One region of the Streptacidiphilus jeojiensis genome, then DNA from elsewhere that is predicted to be linked to it. Evidence: riboswitches for the same ligand, from Rfam matches in the RefSeq annotation. Region 1 holds a riboswitch; each other region holds the start of a gene.
What was found. A riboswitch is a leader RNA that binds a small molecule or an ion and turns the genes downstream of it on or off. The one in region 1 is predicted to bind S-adenosylmethionine.

Region 1 (4,753 bases):
GGCGAACCAGTACTGGAAGCGGCCCCACTGGTAGAACGGGTTGGTCACCAGGCCGTGCGCGAACTGGGCGACCAGGACCAGGACCACGGCGGTCGCGATCCAACGGCCAGGGTGCCGCAGCGGGATGACCCGCTGGCGGGACAACGGCGCATCGGACCGGGTGTCAGAGGGAGCGTCAGACGTCGCCGGGGCGGACGGGGTTCGGCTCGGCGGTCTGTCGGCGACCTCGAACGGTGGTGCGGGGATGGACTGTTCGGACATCGGAGGGGTCTCCTGCCGGCTCAGAAGGTGGTGGGCGGGTTGACGACCGAACGGGTGACGCCGGTACCCGGGACCCCCCATTTGGCGAAGATCTTCGCGTAGTCGCCGGTGGCGATGAGCTTGTTGACCGCGTCACTGAGCGCCTTGGCGATCGGCGACCCCTTCGCGGTGACGAAGCCGACCGGCGTGGTGCCGACCTGGCCGAGGTACTTGGTGCCGGGGATGTGCGCGGCGTCGTACTTCAGCCCCAGCGTGGGGCCGAAGTAGATGTCGACCTTTCCGTTGGCCAGGCCCAGGAAGATCGGCGCGGTGTCGGCGAAGTACTGCACCTTGTAGGGGCTCTTGCCGGCCGCGGCGCACTTGGACGCGCCGTCGGTGAGCAGCTGCTGGAAGGTGGTACCCGGGCTGGTGGCGACGTTGTAGCCGCACAGGTCGGTGATGCTGGTGGCGCTGTCGATCTTCAACCCGGCGGCACTGAGGAAGGACTGACCGTCGTTCAGGTAGGTCGTGAAGTCGACCACCTGCTCCCGGGCCTTGGTGGCGCCGAAGTTGGCCTGGCCGACGTCGTACTTCCCGTTCTGCACACCGGGGATGACGGTGGGGAAGGTGCCGAACTCGACGTTCCAGCTGACTCCCAGCACCTTGGCGACCGCATCGCGCAGATCGACGTCCAGGCCGACCTGCTTGCCGTCCGAGCCCTGGCCGCCGTGCGGCAGGTTGGAGCTGCCGACCGCCTTGACGGTGCCCAGGGTGAGGGTGCCGCTGCTGCGGACCGCCGCCGGGAGTTCGGCCTTCAGGGCCGGGTCGGCCTGGATCGAGGAGACGACGTCCTGGCTGGGTATCGCCGTCGACGCCGCCTGGGCGGAGCCTGCGGAGCCGCTGGACGCGCCGCCGCCGGCAGCCGGCGTCACCGCGGTGCCGGAGCTCGATCCGCAGGCGGTGAGCAGGGCAAGCGCGGCAGAGGCCGCGAGGGCGGCGTAGGCGGTGCGGGGGAGATGGCGATTCGGCACAGCGGTTCCTTTCGAAGGGCAGGCCGTGAAGGGCCGTGAGGTCCGGGACGAGGCAAGGGGGTGCCGTGGAGGCGGAGACGGGGGTGGGAACGGGGGTGGGTGCCGCTGCGCGACGCTGCGAGCGGTGTGCTGTTACAGGACCGCGGCGAGGAAGGCGCGGGCCCGGTCGTGGCCGGGGTTGTCGAGGACGTCGGCCGGGGCGCCGGACTCGATGACGCGTCCGCCGTCGAGGAACACCACGGAGTCGGCGACCTCGCGGGCGAAGCCGATCTCATGGGTGACCACGATCATCGTCATCCCGCTGAGGGCGAGGTCGCGCATCACCGCCAGTACCTCGCCGACGAGTTCGGGGTCCAGCGCACTGGTGGGCTCGTCGAACAGCAGCAGCCGGGGTTCCATGGCCAGCGCGCGGGCGATGGCCACCCGCTGCTGCTGTCCGCCGGACAGCTGCCGGGGATAGGCGCTCTCGCGCCCGTCCAGTCCCACCCGCTCCAGCAGTTCCCGGGCCTGGACCGCGGCGGACTTCCTGGTCAGGCCCCGGACGGCGACCGGGGCCTCGATGATGTTCTCCAGCACCGTCAGGTGCGGGAAGAGGTTGAACTGCTGGAACACCATGCCGACCGCGGCGCGCTGCCTGGTGATCGTACGGTGGCCCAACTCGTGCAGCCTGCTGCCGTGGTGGCGGTAGCCGATGATCTCGCCGCCCACCTCGACGAAGCCGGCGTCCGGCTTCTCCAGGTGGTTGATGCTGCGCAGCAGGGTGGACTTGCCCGAGCCCGAGGGGCCCAGCAGCACGGTCACCTCGCCCTCGCGCACATCCAGGTCGATGCCGTCCAGGACCAGGTTGGCGCCGAAGCTCTTGCGCAGTCCGCGGATCCGGACCAGGGGCTCCTGGGTCTGCTCAACGGCGCTCATGACAGGCCCGCCAGTTCGCGTCCGCTGCGGCCGCCGGCCGCACCGTTGGCGCCGAACAGCGGGATGTTGCCGCGGAAGAGCTGCCAGAAGCCGGTCCCTCCGCTGCCGCCGCGCCGGCTCCCGCGGGCGTAGTGGCGCTCGACGAAGAACTGGCCGATCGAGAGCAGCGTGGTGAGGATGATGTACCAGAGCGTCGCGACCAGTAGCAGAGGGATGATCAGGTAGTTCTGGTTGTAGATGAGTTGGGACGAGTAGAGCAGGTCCTGCACCGCGATCACGCTGACGATCGAGGTCGCCTTCAGCATCCCGATGAGCAGGTTGCCGGTGGCCGGGATGATCGCCGGCATCGCCTGCGGCAGCACGATCCTGCGGAAGATCCTGGCCCGGCCGAGGCCGAGCGCCTCGGCGGCCTCGGTCTGGCCGTGCTCCACGGAGAGGATGCCGCCCCTGACGATCTCGGAAGCGAAGGCCGCCACGTCCAGGGTCAGGCCGACGAAGGCAGCGAGGATCCCGCTGAACAGGTGGGCCGTCCGCACCGTCGCGAACTCGTGCCCGAACGGGATGCCGAGCGACAACTGCGGGTACAGCGAGGCGAGTTCGTACCAGAAGAGCAGCTGGACCAGCGGCGGGACCGAGCGGACCAGCCAGACGAAGCCGAAGCTGACCGAGCGCAGCACCGGATTGCCGGACAGCCTCATGACCGCCACGCCGATGCCGAGCAGATAGCCGGTCGCCATCACCGCCGCGGTCAACCACAGCGTCAGGACCAGGCCGTTCACGATCGAGCCGTTGAGGAAGTAACTGCCGACCACGTCCCACTGGAACCGCTTGTTGGTCAGCAGGGTGTGGACGAACATGGCCAGCAGGACGAGCAGGGCGAGAGCTGAGATCCACTGGCCGGGGCGGCGCAGCGGGACCAGCTTCGCGGCGAGCAGCTGCCCGTCCTCGGGGCGCTGGTGCAGCGGGCGGTCGTCGGTGACCGGAGGGGGAGGCTCGGGCGCGACGGCAGTGCGCGCAGAGGTGTCCGGACTGCTCATGGGGGTGTGGGTTCCGTCCCGTGAGAACGCCGCAGCGCGCCGTGGAGGCACGGCGGGAGGGCGTGAATGGGGTGACAGGTGCCGGGAATGAAGGCAGGGAGAGAAGGGTGCGGTCAGCGGACCGCGCACGTCCCCGGACACAGGGCACTGCTCACCCGCAGCAGATCGACGTGGCGACGCGAGTACGTTCCGGCTACTGCTCGACGCACTGCTCTCACCTCCGCTTTCGATCTCGCGCTTACAGGACTGTGGCGTCCCGTCGGGTCGTCACCTGGAGCACCCCGCCGCGTCGGAGGGTTGCCGGTCAGCCAGCCAGGGCTTGACGCTGACGCTCATAACCAGGGATCACGGTAACCCGTCCGGCGCATTTAGACAATGCCTATCGGTTCGGTGGAGATTCGCTGGAGGCTCGCTGGAGCGGCCCCGGGCCTCCCCCGGACCTCCGCGGACCTCCTCGGCCATCCCCAGTCGATCACTGGGGATTGTGTTCGACGCCCATCCGGAGTTAGCGTGTGAGCAGGTTACGAGCGTCAGCAACAAGCCCTGGCTGGCTGACCAGCAACCCTCCGACGCGGCGGGGTGCTCCAGGTGACGACCCGACAGGACGGCGCAGTCCTGTAAGCGCGCAAGCTGAACCGGAGGTGAGAGCAGTGCGTCAACCAGTGGGCACGTACTCGCGTCGCCATATCGATCTTCAGCGCATCGCCAGCGCCCTCTGTCCGGCCGCCTGAGCAGCACCCCCGCTCGACGGGCGCTGCGCCGCCGTACCTCCGGCCACCGCTCCGAAGCACCTCTCCCGCTGCAGCGGTCCTCTCGCTGAAGCACCCTCCCTCCCGCCGACTCCGCCCCGGGCCGCCCCGGCGCGGGTCCCCCTCGGCATGCCCGCCGCACCATCGGGCCCCAATCGAGCAGGAAGCGATCTCCCCCATGCCTCTCCCACACCCCGCCCTCCATCTGGCCGTCGCCCTCGACGGCACGGGTTGGCACCCCGCCGCCTGGCGGCTGCCCGACGCCCGGCCCGAGGGGCTCTTCACCGCGGCGTACTGGGCGGACCTCGTCGCCGAGGCCGAGCGCGGACTGCTGGACTTCGTCACCATCGAGGACTCCCTGGGCCTCCAGTCGGCCGAGACCTTCGCCCCGGACCGGCGCACCGACCAGGTCCGCGGGCGGCTGGACGCGGTGCTGACCGCCGCCCGGATCGCCCCGCTCAGCCGGCACATCGGCCTGGTGCCGACCGCCACGGTCACCCACACCGAGCCGTTCCACATCTCCAAGGCGATCGCCACCCTCGACTTCGTCAGCAGCGGACGCGGCGGGGTACGGGTCCAGGTGTCGGGACGCCCGCACGAGGCCGAGCTCTTCGGGCGCCGGACGCTGCCGCCGTTCACCTTCGAGGACTTCGAGCGCCCCGAGGTCCAGGCCCTGGTCGGCGAGCTGTTCGACGAGGCGGCCGACTACGTCGAGGTGCTGCGACGGCTCTGGGACAGCTGGGAGGACGACGCCGAGATCCGCGACGTCGCCACCGGCCGC
Region 2 (4,753 bases), on a different contig from region 1:
CTGTCACTAGTCAGCGATCGCTCACCGAGCGGTCACACCACGCGGACCATGTCCGCCTGCGGACCCTTCTGACCCTGCGAGATCTCGAACTCGACCCGCTGGCCCTCTTCGAGCGACCGGTACCCGTCCATCTGGATCGCGCTGTAGTGGACGAACACGTCCGCACCACCGTCGACCGCGATGAAGCCGTACCCCTTCTCCGCGTTGAACCACTTGACGGTGCCCTGAGCCATTCCAAACTCCCCTATTACTGGCCCTTTCACGGACCGCACTCCGCGGACCGGACCGAAGGCGCCGCGCAACCCGCAACGCTTCGACCGACGCTGAATGTATCCACTCGGGTGCCCTCAGCAACAGGGCATAAGTGAGGGAATTCTTGGGAGGCCTTAACGGGCGGAGCGATTGTTATCGCAACAAAGGTCCGCAAAATGACCCGGACATAGTGGACCTATGTGTCATTTCGCTTAAGAATTTCTGACGCCCCAGTGACAGCTCTGCGCCCACCGCTGTCTCAGTCAACGGGACAGGTGGGGATTGGCCGCTCAGCAACAGGGGTAACCGGAAGCCACTCTACCTCTCCCGGACCACCGCACCGCACCGGGGCACGGCCGGCCCTCGACGGGGCGCACCACGAGGGGAGGTGACAAAGCGAAAGCCGGGACGCCCCCGAAGGGACGCCCCGGCCTGCCCGCGATTACTGCGGCGAATTTCAGCCACCCGCGACGGCGGGAATGATCGAGACCCCGGCGCCGTCCGGAGTGGCCGTTTCCAGGCCGTCGGCAAAGCGCACGTCGTCCTCGTTCACATACACGTTCACAAAGCGGCGCAGCTTGCCGCTGTCGTCGAGGATCCGGCCGCGGATGCCGGTGTGGTTGGCCTCCAGGTCGTCGATGACCGCGGCGAGGGTGGCACCCTCGGCCGCGACCTCGGCGGCACCGCCGGTGTAGGTGCGGAGGATCGTCGGAATGCGGACGGAGACACTCATGCGAGGCCAGCCTCTCGGAACGAGTCAAGGGTGGGACGGATGGTGGCGGACAGGCCGGTGGTGGGCTCCACCGCGTCCAGGGTCTTCAGACCGTCGCCGGTGTTGAGGACCACGGTCTCGGCGGTCGGGTCGAGCAGCCCGTTCTTGATCAGCTTCTGCAGCACGCCGACCGTCACCCCGCCGGCGGTCTCGGCGAAGATGCCCTCGGTGCGGGCCAGCAGCTTGATCGCGTCCACCACCTGCTCGTCGTTCACATCCTCGACCGCGCCGCCGGTGCGCCGGCAGATGTCCAGGACGTAGGGGCCATCGGCCGGGTTGCCGATGGCCAGCGACTTGGCGATGGTGTCGGGCTTCTGCGGCCGGATCACGTCATGGCCGGCCTTGAAGGCCACCGAGACCGGGGAGCAGCCCTCGGCCTGGGCCCCGAAGATCTTGTACGGCTTGTCCTCGACCAGGCCGAGGGCGATCAGCTCCTTGAGCCCCTTGTCGATCTTCGTCAGCTGCGAGCCCGAGGCGATCGGGATCACGATCTGGTCCGGCAGCCGCCAGCCCAGCTGCTCGCAGATCTCGTACGCCAGGGTCTTGGAGCCCTCGCCGTAGTAGGGGCGCAGGTTGACGTTGACGAAGCCCCAGCCCTCGCCGGCCGGGTCGCCGATCAGCTCCGAGCAGAAGCGGTTCACGTCGTCGTAGTTGCCCTCGATGCCGACCAGCTCGCCGCCGTACACCGCAGCCATCACGATCTTGCCCTGCTCCAGGTCGTGCGGGATGAACACGCACGAGCGCAGCCCGGTCCTGGCGGCGGCCGCGCCGACCGCGCCGGCCAGGTTGCCGGTGGAGGAGCAGGAGAGGGTGGTGAAGCCGAAGGTGCGGGCCGCCTCGACGGCGATCGCGACCACCCGGTCCTTGAAGGAGTGGGTGGGGTTGCCGGAGTCGTCCTTGACGTACAGGCCGCCGGTGACGCCCAGCTCGCGGGCCAGGTTGTCGGCCTTGACCAGCTTGGTCCAGCCGGGGTTCAGGTTGGGCCGGGAGGCGACGTCGGCGGGGACCGGCAGCAGCGGCGCGTAGCGCCAGATGTTGGTGGGGCCCGCCTCGATGCGGGCGCGCAGTGCCTCGGGGTCACCGGTGGGCAGCTCGTAGGCCACCTCGAGGGGTCCGAAGCACTCGATACAGGCGAAGTCCGGAGCGAGTGCGGTACGCGCGCCGCACTCCCGGCAGGACAGCGCGACGGCGGGTCCGAAGGATTCGGCGGTCACAACGGACTCGGTGGTTACAGCAGCCATGATGGCGAGGCCCTCTCTCCTCATCTTCCCCGCGGCGCGTCTCGCCGCAGGACGGAATTGGCACCTTCCCCACCAGGGCCTCAACAGCTTGAGCTGCGGCTTTGCTGGCAGGAGGGTTGCCGGGACTTCAACGGGCCGTTCCCTCAGTCCCTCTGGATGAGCTCTATGGCGATCCGGGCTCCGCAGCTCGCTGCGGACGCTGCCCGGAAGGCATTTGTGGTGACAACGGTTAGACCCGCCGTGCGGCGGCAACGTGTCGTCCCCAAGACTGTAACCGAAGCCCCGCCCACCGATCACTGGCTGTCCGCGAGGCGAGACACCCGGCACCACCGGAGTTCCGGTGCCACCACCCGAGGAGTCCTGTGCTTGACGAGGTCGCCGACTGGCTGCGCCGCCGCTCCTGGACGGCCGCCGACCGACCGCTGCCGGACCTGCTGGCCGCCAAGCAGGCCGGCGGCACCACCGTCAGCGTGGTGCTGCCCGCGCTGGACGAGGAGGCCACCGTCGGCGGGATCGTCGCCGCGATCCGCCGCGAGCTGATGGAGGCCGTGCCGCTGGTGGACGAGCTGGTCGTGGTCGACTCCGGATCCACCGACCGCACCGCGCAGGCCGCGGCCGACGCCGGGGCGACGGTGGTGCACCGGGACTCGGTGCTCCCCGAGCTGCCCGCCGTGCCCGGCAAGGGCGAGGTGCTCTGGCGCTCACTGCTGGTGACCAGCGGCGACCTGGTCTGCTTCATCGACGCCGACCTGCGCGAGTTCGACCCCGCCTTCGTCTCCGGGATCATCGGACCGCTGCTCACCGACCCGGACGTGGCCTTCGTCAAGGCGATGTACGACCGGCCGCTGGAGACCGACACCGGCAGCATCCCGGCCGGCGGCGGCCGGGTCACCGAGCTGGTCGCCCGCCCGCTGCTGAACCTCTACTGGCCGCTGCTGGCCGGCTTCGTCCAGCCGCTCGGCGGCGAGTACGCGGCCCGGCGCAGCCTGCTGGAGCGGCTGCCCTTCCCCACCGGCTACGGGGTGGAGCTGGGCCTGCTGGTGGACGCCCTGGAGCTGGCCGGCCTGGACGCGCTGGCCCAGGTGGACGTGGGCGTGCGGCACCACCGGCACCAGGACGCGCTGGCCCTGGGCCGGATGGCGGCCAGCATCCAGCTGACCGCCCTGGACCGGCTGGCCCGCAGCAACCGGATCAAGGCCACCGACGACCTGGCCACGCCGACCCTCACCCAGTTCACCCGCACCGCGTCCGGCTTCACCCCGACCACGGTCGACCTCCCGACCACCGAACGTCCGCCGATTGCCACGCTGACCGGCCCGGACGTTTGACCCCGCTCCGCACAGGCAAGGCTCTGCACCATGGTCAACGCAAGTCCGTCCACACCGCCGCAGGCCCGGGTCCTGCTCGCCTCCAACCGGGGGCCGATCTCCTTCACCGTGGAGGACGACGGCACGCTCACGCCCCGCCGCGGCGGTGGCGGGCTGGTCTCCGGCCTCAGCGCCATCGGCGACGAGATCGAGTCGGTCTGGGTCTGCGCCGCGCTCACCGAGGGCGACCGCGCCGCGACCCGGCAGGGCAAGCTGGGCGACCCCTCGGTCCGCATGCTGGACATCGACGCCGGCACCTTCGCCCGCGCCTACAACGGCATCGCCAACTCCACCCTGTGGTTCGTCCACCACCTGATCTACAACACCCCGACCACGCCGGTCTTCGGCTCCTCCTTCCGTCGCGAGTGGGCCTCCTACGAGGCCTACAACCGGGCCTTCGCCGAGGCCCTGGCCGAGGCCGCGGCGCCGGGGGCGACCGTGCTGGTCCAGGACTACCACCTGTCACTGACACCCCGGCTGCTCCGGGAGCTGCGCCCGGACCTGCGGATCGGCCACTTCTCGCACACCCCGTGGGCCCCGCCGGACTACTACCGGCTGCTGCCCGACGACATCGCCAGGGACGTGCTGGTCGGCATCCTCGGCGCGGACCAGGCCGGGTTCCTCACCCGCCGCTGGGCCTCGGCCTTCGCCGACTGCTGCGAGGCGGTCCTCGGCGCCGAGGTCGACCGGAGCGCGCTGACGGTCACCCACGAGGGCCGCACCACCCGGCTCGGCGTGCACCCGCTGGGCGCCGACGGCGACTTCCTGCGCGAGCGCGCCCACCGGCCCGACGTCGACTCCCGGCTGGCTGCCCTGCGCGAGGCCGTCGGCGACCGGCGCACCATCGTCAGGGTCGACCGCACCGAGCTGTCCAAGAACATCGTCCGCGGCCTGCACGCCTACCGGCACCTGCTGCACACCCGTCCGGAATGGCTGGACCGGGTCGTCCACATCGCCTTCGCCTACCCCTCACGGCACGACCTGCCGGAGTACCGCGAGTACACCGCCTCGGTGCTGCGGGTCGCCCAGGAGATCAACGACGAGTTCGGCACCCCCGACTGGCAGCCGGTGCTGCTCGCGGTCGACGACGACTTCGCCCGCTCGCTCGCCGCCTACCGGCT
Region 3 (4,753 bases), on a different contig from region 1:
AGGTCGGTCTGTGGGGACCGCCCGGCGGTGTGCCGGGAGGACGGTCCGACCCTGGCCTACTTGATCAGGTAAATGGTCGCGAAGAGGCCGATCCAGACCACGTCGACGAAGTGCCAGTAATAGGACACGACGATCGCCGCTGTGGCCTGCTCGTGCGTGAACCGCTTGGCGGCGTACGTACGGCCGAGGACCAGCAGGAAGGCGATCAGACCACCCGTCACGTGCATGCCGTGGAAGCCGGTGGTCAGGTAGAACACCGAACCGTAGGGGCCCGAGGACAGCGAGATGTGGTCGTGCTTGACCAGGTCCGTGTACTCGAAGATCTGACCGCCGATGAACGTCGCACCCATGATGAAGGTGAGGATGAACCACGCCCTGAGCTTCTTCACGTCGCCGCGTTCGGCGGCGAAGACACCCATCTGGCAGGTGAAGGAGGAGAGCACCAGGATCGTGGTGTTGCCCGACGCGAAGGGAACGTTGAGGGCTTCGTTGATGGAATGCCAGTACTCCGTCCCGGTGACCGAGCGGAGTGTGAAGTACATCGCGAAGAGGGCCGCGAAGAACATCAGCTCGGAAGCCAGCCAGACGATGGTTCCGACGCTGACCAGGTTCGGCCGGTTGACCGATCCGTGTGCGTGCCCGGTTTCTACTGCAGTTGCTGTCGCCACGACGGTCATTATGTCGGTCGCTTATTCCGTCTTCACTCCGGGGGGTGTTCCTCGGTGTGTCCGGCTGGTGACGTACCCTCCGGCCGTGGTCGGACCCCTGACGACCTCGCAGGTAGCCCGGATGGCGGGGGGCGCCGCCCGGCGGTGTCCGTGCGCGACTGGCCGCCGGGTCCCCCGAAATGGTGAACCCGGAACGGCCGGACGGCTGCCGTCCCGATCTTCCCGTTTCGTACCGGTGCTGAGGGCGGTGCTTCGGGAGTAGCATCCGGCGCAGACGCCGAAGTGACCCCGGTCACCCATCAGCAGCCCGAGGACATCCCAGGGGGATACCGACCATGGCACTGAACGTTCTTGTCTACAGCGACGACCGCTCCACCCGCGAGCAGGTCCTGCTGGCGCTGGGGAAGCGGCCGGCGACGGACCTGGCGGAGCTCCAGTACCTGGAGTGCGCCACCGCGCCGGCGGTGCTGAAGGCACTGGACGCCCACGCCAAGGGGGTCCGCCGGCTGGACCTGCTGGTGCTGGACGGCGAGGCCACCCCGGTCGGCGGGATGGGCCTGGGCCGGCAGCTCAAGGACGAGGTCTACGGCTGCCCGCCGGTGCTGGTCCTGATCGGCCGGCCGCAGGACTCCTGGCTCGCCGCCTGGAGCCGCGCCGACGCCGCCATCGCCGCGCCGGTGGACCCGGCGGCGCTGGCGGAGACCGCGGTGACGCTGCTCCGCAGTGGTCAGGCGCATCTCGTCGGTTGAGATCTTCCACGGGGCGGCCGTCGCGGTCGCTAGGCTGGGCCTCTCCTTATCTGCACCCACTGAGAGGCCCAGGCCATGGTGAACGTGATTCCTGCGAACGGCGGCGGCGACCCCGTGCAGGCGCGGTCCTGGCCGGATCTGCTGAGCACGCTGATCGCCGGTGACGACCTGTCGACCGACGAGACCGCCTGGGCCATGGACCGGATCATGACCGGGGAGGCCTCGCCGATCCAGGTCGCCGGCTTCCTGGTGGGCCTGCGCGCCAAGGGTGAGACGGTGGACGAGATCGCCGGTCTGGTCGACTCCATGTACGCCCACGCCACCGTGATAGAGGTGCCGGGCCGGGCCGTGGACATCGTCGGCACCGGTGGCGACCGGGCCAAGACCGTCAACATCTCCACCATGTCGGCGATCGTCGCGGCCGGCGCGGGCGCGCTGGTGGTCAAGCACGGCAACCGGGCCGCCTCCTCCGCGAGCGGAGCCACCGACGTGCTGGAGAAGCTCGGCGTCAATCTGGAGCTGACCCCGCGTCGGGTGGCCGAGGTCGCCGTCGAGGCCGGGATCACCTACTGCCCGGCCCCGGTGTTCCACCCCTCGATGCGGCACGCCGGGCCGGCCCGGGTCGGTCTGGGCGTCCCCACCGCGTTCAACCTGCTCGGCCCGCTGACCAACCCGGCCCGGGTCGGCGCCAACGCCGTGGGCTGCTTCGACACCAGGATGGCCGGCCTGATCGCCGGCGTGCTGGCCCGCCGCGGCGCCTCCGCGCTGGTGTTCCGCGGCGACGACGGCCTGGACGAGCTGACCGTGACCGGGACCTCCACGGTGTGGCAGGTCCGCGACGGCGAGGTGGAGCAGAGCCGGTTCGACCCGCGGGACGTCGGCATCACCCCGGTCGGCATCGAGGCGCTGCGCGGGGCCGACGCCGCCCACAACGCCGAGGTGGCCCGCCGGGTGCTGGCCGGGGAGCAGGGCCCGGTCCGGGACGCGGTGCTGCTCAACTCGGCCTCGGCCCTGGTCGCCCTGGACCAGACCGACGCACCGCTGACCGAGCAGCTGGCGGCGGCGATGAAGCGCACCGCGGAGTCGATCGACTCCGGCGCGGCCGCCGCGGTGCTGGAGCGCTGGGCTGCGGCGACGCACAGGTAGTCCGGGCGGTCCCACATGCCGGACGGGGGTTCGCCCACAGGGCGGACCTCTGGCATAGTTCTCACCAGGTCACGAGTGACAGCGCGCGGTTCACGACCGCTGCAGCCCCGGCTTGCTGTCCGGCAACCCTCCGTCCGTGGCGGGGTGCCTCCGGGTGACGACCAGGCCCTTCGGCAACAATGCCGTGGGGCAAGCGCGGATCCCTTCCGATCAGGCCTTGCGCCGGGGATCCACTGGATGCCCTGGAGGGGTCTGTGTCGGCGTACCCGAATACTTCCACCGTCTGTCAGCCGCTTGCGGTCCTCGGCCGCGATGTCGAGGTCCCGCTGGTCAGCGGTGCCAAGGTGACCTACGCCGCGCTCGACTACGCCGCCAGCGCGCCGGCCCTGCAGCGGGTCTGGGACGACGTCGCCGCCTACGCCCCCTACTACGGCAGCGTGCACCGCGGCGCCGGGTACCTCTCGCAGCTGTCCACCGACCTGTTCGAGCAGAGCCGGGCCACCGTCGCCGAGTTCCTGGACCTGCGCGAGGACGACCAGGTGGTCTTCACCCGGGCCACCACCGACTCGCTGAACCTGCTGGCCGGCGTGCTGCCGACCGGGACCGAGGTGTTCGCCTTCGAGACCGAGCACCACGCCTCACTGCTGCCCTGGCGCAGGGACGGACTGACCGTCAGCTACCTGCGCGCCCCGCGCTCGCCCGAGGAGGCCGTGGCGGCGCTGGACGAGGCGCTGGCCGCCACCACGGCCGGGCCGCGGCTGGTGTGTGTGACCGGGGCGTCCAATGTCACCGGGGAGATCTGGCCGGTCCGCGAGCTGGCCGCGACCGCGCACCGGCACGGCGCGCGGATCGTCCTGGACGCCGCCCAGCTCGCTCCGCACCACCCGGTCTCGGTCCGCGAGCTGGACGTCGACTGGGTCGCCTTCTCCGGGCACAAGCTCTACGCCCCCTTCGGCGCCGGAGTGCTGGCCGGCCGCAGCGACTGGCTGGACGCCGCCGAGCCGTACCTGGCCGGTGGCGGCGCCAGCCGTACCGTGGCCAGGGAGGCCGACGGCTCGGTGGCGGTGGAGTGGCACCGCGGTCCGCAGCGGCACGAGGCCGGTTCGCCGAACGTCGTCGGCGCCTACGCCATCGCCTCCGCCTGCCGGGCGCTCGGCGAGGCCGGCTTCGACGCGCTGGTGGCCAGGGAGCGGTTCCTGATCGACCGGCTGCGGGCCGGGCTGGCCGGGATTCCGCAGGTCAGGGTGTTGACCCTGTTCGGCGAGGAGCACCCGCGGGTGGGTGTGCTGTCCTTCGTCGTGCAGGACTGGAACAGCTCGCACTTCTCCGCGGCGCTGTCCGCGGAGTACGGCATCGGGGTGCGGGACGGGCTGTTCTGCGCGCACCCGCTGGTGCGGACGCTGCTGGGCGGGGAGGAGGCTGCGCCGTCCGAGTGCGGTGCGCCGGAGGCGTCGCTGCCGGGGGAGCGGAGCCTGAACGCCATCCGGGTGAGTTTCGGGGCGGGCACGCCGGACGAGCATGTGGACCGCTTTGTGGAGGCGGTGCGGGAGTTGGTCACCGACGGTGCGAAGTGGGCCTACCGGACCGAGGGTGGGCGGTGCGTGCCGGATACCCGGCGGGGGTGACCGGTTCTCGGGTGCGGGTTGTGCATGGTTGGCCGCGCAGTTCCCCGCGCCCCTGGGGGCTGCAACTGACCCACTATGAGTGAGTTGCACCTACCTAGGGGCGCGGGGAACTGCGCGACAAGCCACCTACGGTCTGCACCTAGTCCTCCAAGCCCAACGCGAAGGCCGCGTCGAGGTCGTGCCGGGAGTAGGTGCGGAAGGCGATGTGGGTCTCCGTGGACTCGACCCCGGGGACCTTGTTCACCTGGCCGGGGATCACTTCGGCCAGTTCCTCGTGGGCCCGTACCCGGACCATGGCCACCAGGTCGTGCTGTCCGGTCACCGAGTACACCTCGGTCACCCCGTCGATCGCGGCGATCGCCTCGGCGATCTCGGGGATCCGGTCGACGGTGGTCTTGATGAGCACGATCGCGGTGATCACGGGGGGTCTCCTGGGAGTACGGCGGCGTTCGTCGGATCAGCGTAGCCGCGCCTGCGGCAGTACAGCAGCCAGGCGAAGAGGAAGCCGCCGGCGAAGCCGATCAGATGGGCGGTGTAGGCGACCCCGGTCACGGCCGCGGAGGGC

Region 2: linked by a shared signal. The riboswitch ahead of thrC (threonine synthase) and the one ahead of ABUW04_RS16865 (putative leader peptide) in region 1 are both predicted to bind S-adenosylmethionine.
Region 3: linked by a shared signal. The riboswitch ahead of ABUW04_RS37420 (aminotransferase class V-fold PLP-dependent enzyme) and the one ahead of ABUW04_RS16865 (putative leader peptide) in region 1 are both predicted to bind S-adenosylmethionine.

Annotation. Positions count from the first base shown of each region.
Region 1 is NZ_JBEUKS010000005.1:407,506-412,258, forward strand. It holds gene ABUW04_RS16845 (amino acid ABC transporter permease) at 1-261, opposite strand, end outside; gene ABUW04_RS16850 (transporter substrate-binding domain-containing protein) at 282-1,271, opposite strand; gene ABUW04_RS16855 (amino acid ABC transporter ATP-binding protein) at 1,404-2,156, opposite strand; gene ABUW04_RS16860 (amino acid ABC transporter permease) at 2,183-3,223, opposite strand; gene ABUW04_RS16865 (putative leader peptide) at 3,337-3,441, opposite strand; SAM riboswitch class IV at 3,453-3,563, opposite strand; SAM riboswitch class IV at 3,743-3,853, shown strand; gene ABUW04_RS16870 (putative leader peptide) at 3,886-3,954, shown strand; gene ABUW04_RS16875 (LLM class flavin-dependent oxidoreductase) at 4,151-4,753, shown strand, end outside.
Region 2 is NZ_JBEUKS010000010.1:237,819-242,571, forward strand. It holds gene ABUW04_RS26835 (cold-shock protein) at 33-233, opposite strand; gene ABUW04_RS26840 (MoaD/ThiS family protein) at 710-985, opposite strand; gene thrC (threonine synthase) at 982-2,265, opposite strand; SAM riboswitch class I at 2,283-2,428, opposite strand; gene ABUW04_RS26850 (glucosyl-3-phosphoglycerate synthase) at 2,628-3,593, shown strand; gene ABUW04_RS26855 (alpha,alpha-trehalose-phosphate synthase (UDP-forming)) at 3,624-4,753, shown strand, end outside.
Region 3 is NZ_JBEUKS010000020.1:123,550-128,302, reverse strand. It holds gene ctaE (aa3-type cytochrome oxidase subunit III) at 57-677, opposite strand; gene ABUW04_RS37430 (hypothetical protein) at 1,004-1,417, shown strand; gene trpD (anthranilate phosphoribosyltransferase) at 1,493-2,563, shown strand; SAM riboswitch class IV at 2,631-2,765, shown strand; gene ABUW04_RS37420 (aminotransferase class V-fold PLP-dependent enzyme) at 2,818-4,188, shown strand; gene ABUW04_RS37415 (Lrp/AsnC family transcriptional regulator) at 4,328-4,609, opposite strand; gene ABUW04_RS37410 (rhomboid family intramembrane serine protease) at 4,606-4,753, opposite strand, start outside.